2 linked regions of the Thermogutta terrifontis genome follow. The protein of the gene in region 1 interacts with the protein of each later gene in a pairwise test. Links are inferred from orthologs where the notes say so. Each region holds a gene or a part of one and is shown on either strand. Other genes may lie near its edges.

The links.
Region 2: the proteins of THTE_RS15910 (region 1) and priA interact in binary tests that used the Escherichia coli proteins (3 or more experiments, as listed by UniProt). The link is inferred for Thermogutta terrifontis from one-to-one orthologs.

Annotation. Positions count from the first base shown.
Region 1 is NZ_CP018477.1:4,301,619-4,304,875, forward strand. What follows is about bases 318-3,257. They hold THTE_RS15910 (single-stranded DNA-binding protein), read right to left. Parts: upstream 2,043-3,257; coding sequence 1,593-2,042; downstream 318-1,592. Other genes in these bases: THTE_RS15900 (serine hydrolase domain-containing protein), read right to left, coding at 318-654; rplI (50S ribosomal protein L9), read right to left, coding at 882-1,430; rpsF (30S ribosomal protein S6), read right to left, coding at 2,138-2,575; pth (aminoacyl-tRNA hydrolase), read right to left, coding at 2,668-3,240. Also shown: more of THTE_RS15900, read right to left, coding at 1-317. UniProt on the Escherichia coli protein: Plays an important role in DNA replication, recombination and repair. Binds to ssDNA and to an array of partner proteins to recruit them to their sites of action during DNA metabolism. Acts as a sliding platform that migrates on DNA via reptation.
Region 2 is NZ_CP018477.1:2,552,709-2,555,983, reverse strand. The notes cover bases 274-3,231. They hold priA (replication restart helicase PriA), read right to left. Parts: upstream 2,908-3,231; coding sequence 640-2,907; downstream 274-639. Other genes in these bases: THTE_RS09455 (hypothetical protein), read right to left, coding at 2,928-3,231; THTE_RS09465 (ATP-binding protein), read right to left, coding at 274-486. Outside these bases: more of THTE_RS09465, read right to left, coding at 1-273; more of THTE_RS09455, read right to left, coding at 3,232-3,275.

The sequences.
Region 1 (3,257 bases):
GGACTGACCCGTCACGACCTCGATAATGCGTCCGCAGACCGTCAGTCCGGGAGAATAGGCCCACCGTTCGCCCGGCTCGAAAGTTAAACCATCTCGCGCCAGCTTGGCCACTGTTTCTGCCAAAGTGGCCTCCGTCCGCTGTGACCCCGTCAGGCCTGACGTGTGAGTCAAAAGATGTCGTACGAGAAGTGGTTTCTCCGGTGGTCTGCCATTGACTTTGACGTCTGCGAATTCGGGCAGGTACTTGGCCACGGGATCATCCAAACCCACTTTTCCACGATCCACGAGGATCATGAGTCCTGTCGCCGTGATGGGCTTGGTCATTGAGGCGATTTGGAAGAGAGAGTCTTTTTGCATGGGAGTTTTGGCATCGAGATCCGCCCACCCTACCGCTTCCCAGTGAACAATCTTTCCCCCTCTCGCCAGGAGCGTCACAGCCCCCGCAATTTCTTTGTCGGCCACAAACTGTTCCATCCGGGACCGGATTTTCGAAAGAACGTCACCTCTCAGACCAACATCTTCCGGCTTTGCCTGCGGAAGCGGCCAGTGCGTGCTGGTTTCCTCGGCAACGGCGGCCGAAAGCACCAGCGACAGGAAGCAAGTGACCACCAACGTCATCCAGCGACAGCGGCATCCAGTAAGGGCAGCTTTCATCGCGACTTCTCCTCCTAAGGTGTCCAGTTCAGCGCCCGTTAGCCAACACGAAAAGCGGCTTCCAAGAATAGCTCCATTGTGGCCGTCGCGACAAGCGGTGTCAAAACCCCACCAACCTACCGTTACGCCGGGGCGGCCAGACAGAAAGAGCGCGTACCGAGAAGAGCGCAAAAAAAATCCCCTAGCAGGGGATCAAAACTCTAACTCCGCGAGGTCGCGCAAATCGTTTACTTTTTGCCACCCGGCTGCGTATCACCCACCGTGGGAACCACCCACACTTTGAGATCCGCCTCGATATCATGTCCGAGGTGGATCCGCACCGTGTACAAGCCGAGTTCCTTGAGAGGCCCCTGCAAACGAACCTGATCCGGCGATACGTTGACGTTCTGGGCCTTTAACGCCTTGGAAATCTCGTTGGGACCGACCGACCCGTAAAGATGCCCTTCCTCGTTGGCGTTGGCTTCGATCGAAATGCTCATCTGAGAGATATTTTCCGCCAGTTGCCGGAGGCTCGAGATCCGAGCCCGTTCGATCTCCAGCAATCGGGCCTTGTGTTTTTCCACCATCCGTTTGTGGTGGTCCGTCGCGATGGTGGCGAGTCCCTGAGGAATGAGATAATTGACGGCATAGCCGCGTTTGACTTCCACAACGTCCCCCGCCTTGCCGAGGTGCTCCACATTTTGCACGAGTAAAAGCTGAACACCTCCGTGAGGACCTCGCGGTAATCCACGAACCCCATGCTGCCGGGATTTCTTCTTACCTTTCAGCTGGTTCATAAGCCAACCTCAAACCAAGTGTTTTTCCGCGTCCTGTAAAAGGACTGGTCTGTTGTTCTGTTTCTTCGCTTCTCGAACCAACCACTCCGACGCTCGCCACACGGATGCCGCGGTTGCGTGCTTCACGGAAAGGCCATCAAGCCGCCCAATACCAGCTCGGCATCAGAAAGGCACATCGTCCTCTGGCGGGAAATCCTCGACCGGGGCAACGTCCGGTGTTGGAGTTCCACTTCCCGCCCCCGCAGCCGAGGCCCTCCCTCCGGCGTTGATGTTGTTTCCTGCCCCGCGGCCACCCAGCATTTGCATCCGCTCCGCCACGACACGCAACTTGGAACGTTTTTCCCCTTCCTTTTCCCACGTGTCGAGGCGTAAACGTCCCTCGATCAACACCGGTGAGCCTTTCGTGAGATACTCCCCCGCGACTTCTGCGGTCCGGCCCCAAAGTGTCACGTCGACGTAAACGACCTCCTCGACCCACTCCCCCGTCGAACTCTTCCGACGTTCGTTGACGGCGATTCCGATATCACACACCGCCGTTCCACTGGGGGTGTAACGAACCTCGGGATCCCTCGTCAAATTTCCCACCAAAATGACCCGATTGAAACTCGCCATACTTTCCACCTCCCACCCGCGAGGTCCCCCGAGCCGCGGATTATTTGCCAGCACGTGCTAGAAGCTGCACGCTGGAGGGAGGAAGCTCGCCGCTTTCATTCGTCCACGACGTCGGCGTCTTCCATTTCCTCCACGTCCGCCTCGTCGTCGATCTCTTCATCCACCCCCAGATCCGCCTCGGACACGGTGCGAACGGCCACCTGCCCGCCTCGCGCGTGCTCGACGAGGACGTCGATAATCCGCGGATCAATTTTGATGTGCATAAACCGCAGGATATCCGGCGCAAGTTGCAGGCGGCGGCGGATCTCCTCCATTTTTGTGCTTTCACACTTGAAGTAAATCAGCCAATATGTGCCCCGCCGCTGCTTTTTGATCGGGTACGCCAGTCGGCGTTCCTCCCAAATACGGCTCACCAGAATTTCCGCGCCGTATTCCGTCAAAACGTCGGTAATCTGCCGGACCACACCGTCGGGGTCACGAGCAAACTTGTTGGAATCCAGAATGTAAAGACCTTCGTAAAAATTCTGCGCCAAATGACCACTCCTTCCACTCAATGGCACCTACTACGGAGCGCTCAATATATTCTTGACCCGCACCACTCCACGGACAGCGTCACTGACCACCGTCAGCGATCGCCCGCATTATAGCGGTTCATACATGCCTGTATGCCTTGATGCACCCAGAGTTCCACACCGTCGGCCGCCCGACGATACGCCTCCCGCATGACCGCCTCTTCCTCCGGCATAAATCGGGAGAGCACAAACCGAACCGCATCCTGACCCGGCGGCGGTGCCCCGATTCCGATTCGCAACCTCGGAACGGCCTCCGTCCCAAGGACCCGAATCACATCCGCCAATCCCTTGTGCCCCCCCGCGGAACCTCGCGCCCGAAACCGCAGCCTGCCGAGCGGCAGGTTCATATCATCGCAAATCACCAAAATATCCTCGGGCGAAAGCTTGTAAAAATCTTTCACCGCCCCGACACTCTGGCCACTGCGATTCATGTACGTCGTCGGGCTGAGCAGGAGGACCCTCGTCCCATCTATCGTAACGTCCAACGTCTCGCCCGAAAACCGACGCCTCACTTGCTGCCCCTCTGCGAAACGGCGGGCAAGCTCCCGAAGCACTTCATAACCGACGTTGTGGCGGGTACCCTCATATTCGCGGCCAGGATTCCCCAAGCCCACAACGACTTTCATGGGTGGCAGTTCCGTCG
Region 2 (3,275 bases), 1.7 Mb from region 1 along the record:
TTGATACGTTCTCCCCTGATCAACAAGGCGTTCCGCGTACAGGGGCGTCTCACTCTGGGCGCGTTCTTCCGGTGACATCTGCATGAATCGCTGCACGAGTTCGGCTTCCATTGCGTCGGCGGGAGGTCCCACATCCTGGGAGGGGCGCACGGGCCGACCTGGCGGCTGGACAAATCGCCATTGATATCCGTGTTGGGTCCGACTGCGGATCACTTCTGTCAAGTAATCCACAAAATCTTTGTTTGGCTCCATGGCGGCGTAATGCTTGGTCAGCATCACCTGATCGGCAAGCAGGCGAGCGGTATCCGGGTTCTGGCGGGTGACCACCTCTCCCGTGACCCGCCAGTATAGAAGCACACTCACAGCAATGACCAGCACCAGGAAAACGCCAAACAAGAAAAGGCATTTGACCTCGAGGCTGGTTTCCACGAGGGCCCTGTTGAGACGCCGTTGAGGAATTCGCGGTGAATTGACGGAAGAGGCCATTGCTGCTACAGAGGGAACATGGTTTACCTATTCTACGCTTTTATCTTAGTCAATCCGCAACAAACAGAAAACACGAGAATTTTTGCTCTCGACGACACGTCGGCCATGATAAATCGCTTTTAGATCACTCTTTTTAGGTCATTTTGCCACCCCTTACAGCATATCCACAGGGTCCACGTCCACGACGTAGCTCACGTGGCGTGCGTCCTCGAGCGACTGAAGGCCACAGCGGACAAGTGCGCGGACGAGATTCTCGTCTTTACCCAGAATTTGAATATGATAACGGTATTTTCCCCGCAATTTCATGAGAGGAGCGGGCGCAGGACCGACCAGTCGGACGGCATCGGGACGGCCTGTTTGGGAGAGGGCCTCCAAGATCGCCCGGGCTACTCGCTCCGCCCAGCCAGCTGCCTCCACTTCTTTTTCAGCCGAGATGACCAGTCGAACCAACCTGGTGATCGGCGGATAACCGAACGCCGTTCGGATTGGCAGTTCCTGCGCAGCAAAACCCTCGAAGTCGTGCCGCACCGCCGATTGGATGGCAGAATGTTCGGGACTGAAAGTTTGAACCAGCACGAGACCTCCATGCGGTCCCCGACCGGTCCGGCCTGCCACCTGTGTCACCAATTGAAACGTACGCTCCGCCGCACGAAAGTCTGGAAAGTGGAGGGCCGTGTCGGCGTTGACCACACCCACAAGTGTTACGTTAGGAAAGTCCAGGCCTTTAGCAATCATCTGGGTTCCCAAGAGGATTTGAATCTTGCCCTCGCGGAAGAGCCGGAATGCCCGCTCGTAGGCCTCCCGGCTCCGCATTGAATCGGCGTCCATCCGCAAGCATGTGGCCTCAGGGAACCGGGCCTTGACCTCGGCCTCGAGTCGTTCCGTCCCGACTCCGCTAAACCGGATTGCCACCGACTGGCATTCAGGGCAGGTTTTTGGAGAAGGGGCCTCATGACCGCAATAGTGGCACAGGACTTTGCCGAAGCTCCGGTGGTGCGTCAAGGCAATCTCGCAGTCGGGGCACATCAGCACGTAACCGCAGGCCGAACACTGCACATGCGTTGCGAACCCCCGGCGATTGAGCAGCAGAATCACCTGCCCGCCGTTTTCCAGGGCTTCGTGGATAGCCGCGTGAAGTTGTCGGGTGATCACACCCCGGCTTACCCGGCCGTGCTTGGGTTGACGGAGATCGATTGGCTTGACGGCCGGCAGCGTTCGGCCACCAATGCGCTCAGGCAAGCGAATCAGCATGAACTCGCCTTGCTGGGCGCGATACCAGCTTTCCAACGACGGTGTTGCCGACCCCAGAACGAGGGGAATGCGTTCGAGTTGGGCACGGTGGAGAGCCACATCGCGTGCGTGATATCGGGGAGCGGCTTCCTGCTTAAAGGATGTTTCATGCTCTTCATCCATCACGATAAGCCCCAGCCTGGGCGTAGGGGCAAAAACGGCACTTCGGGCACCCACGACCACCTGCACCTGCCCGGAAGCGATCCAGTCCCATTGGGCGGCCCGCTCGGCATCCGTGAGATGACTGTGGAGAACAGCGACATGGTCAAATCGGCTGCGGAAGCGTTCAACGGTCTGCGGAGTGAGACTGATTTCGGGGACAAGGACAATGGCCTGCTTTCCCCGCTTCACTACGTGCTCAATGGCCTGGATGTAAACTTCGGTCTTGCCGCTGCCCGTCACGCCGTATATAAGAAAACCCCGATATTCCTCGCATCGCACTGCTTCGAGGATGATTTCCAGCGCCTGTCGTTGCTGCTGGTTGAGAACTAACCTGTCTTGCCGTGGAAGAGTTGCGGCAACCGGCTCGCTGTGCCGAACTCTTGCCATTTCCTTGACCAGGATTCCACGTTTGACAAGATTGTCGAGTACGGCCGCGGTACAGCCAGCGTTTCGGGTGAGTTCGTCGCGCGGAAGCCGGTGCTCGGATGCCTGCAAAAGAACAGCCACCACCCTGGCCTGCTTCTCCGTGAGTGATGGAAATGCATCGACGGGGCCAGCCAGGCGATAATGGGGAACCAGGCGTGTGCCGGCCTGGTTACGCACGCAGGCCGGTATGACGGTTTCCAGAACAGTCCCCAAAGGACAGAGGTAATATTCCGCCATCCACTGGGCCAGTCGCAACAGAGCGGGCGTGAGAAGCGGAGCCTCATCGATAAGACCCGCGACGTCTTTCAGTTGGGGGCTGTCCGTCTCTTCGCAAATTTCGAGACAGTACGCGACCACCGGGCGGTTGGATTTTCCCAGAGGCACGCGGATCCGCTGGCCGGCAGCGATCTTCCCCACAAGCGTTTTTGGAATCCGATAGTCAAAAACGCCCTCGGGGCCGGATTCAAACACAACTTTGGCTACCAGAACACGCTTCGCCGGGGAAGTGTCTTCGAGGCCGGAAAAAAGCGAAAGCTGTTTCACGTTTCTCACTGCATCCGGCGTCAATTCGCTTGACCAGGCAATACATCCAGGACCGCGACTCCTTCTCCCTCCAGGGTGAGTTCCACCTGACGGTTCTGAACAGGATGGGCCGTTCCCCGGAGGAGTTCTCGTATAGACGGGCCGATCTCGACGTCAGGGTCGAAAGTGACCAGCACTCTTGTTTTCTCTGAAGTGTCATTAAACACAGTGAAATACCGATTGCCGAAGCGTTCCACATAGACCCGTGGATGAGAAGACCGCGCGTTTGTGATCGGTTCCCAGCCTGCCTCGGCGACGAGTTTGCAAAGCGGCACATATTTTTTGAAAAGGGGGCGATCTCGGTTGTACAGCTCGGGGCGCGAGAAGTA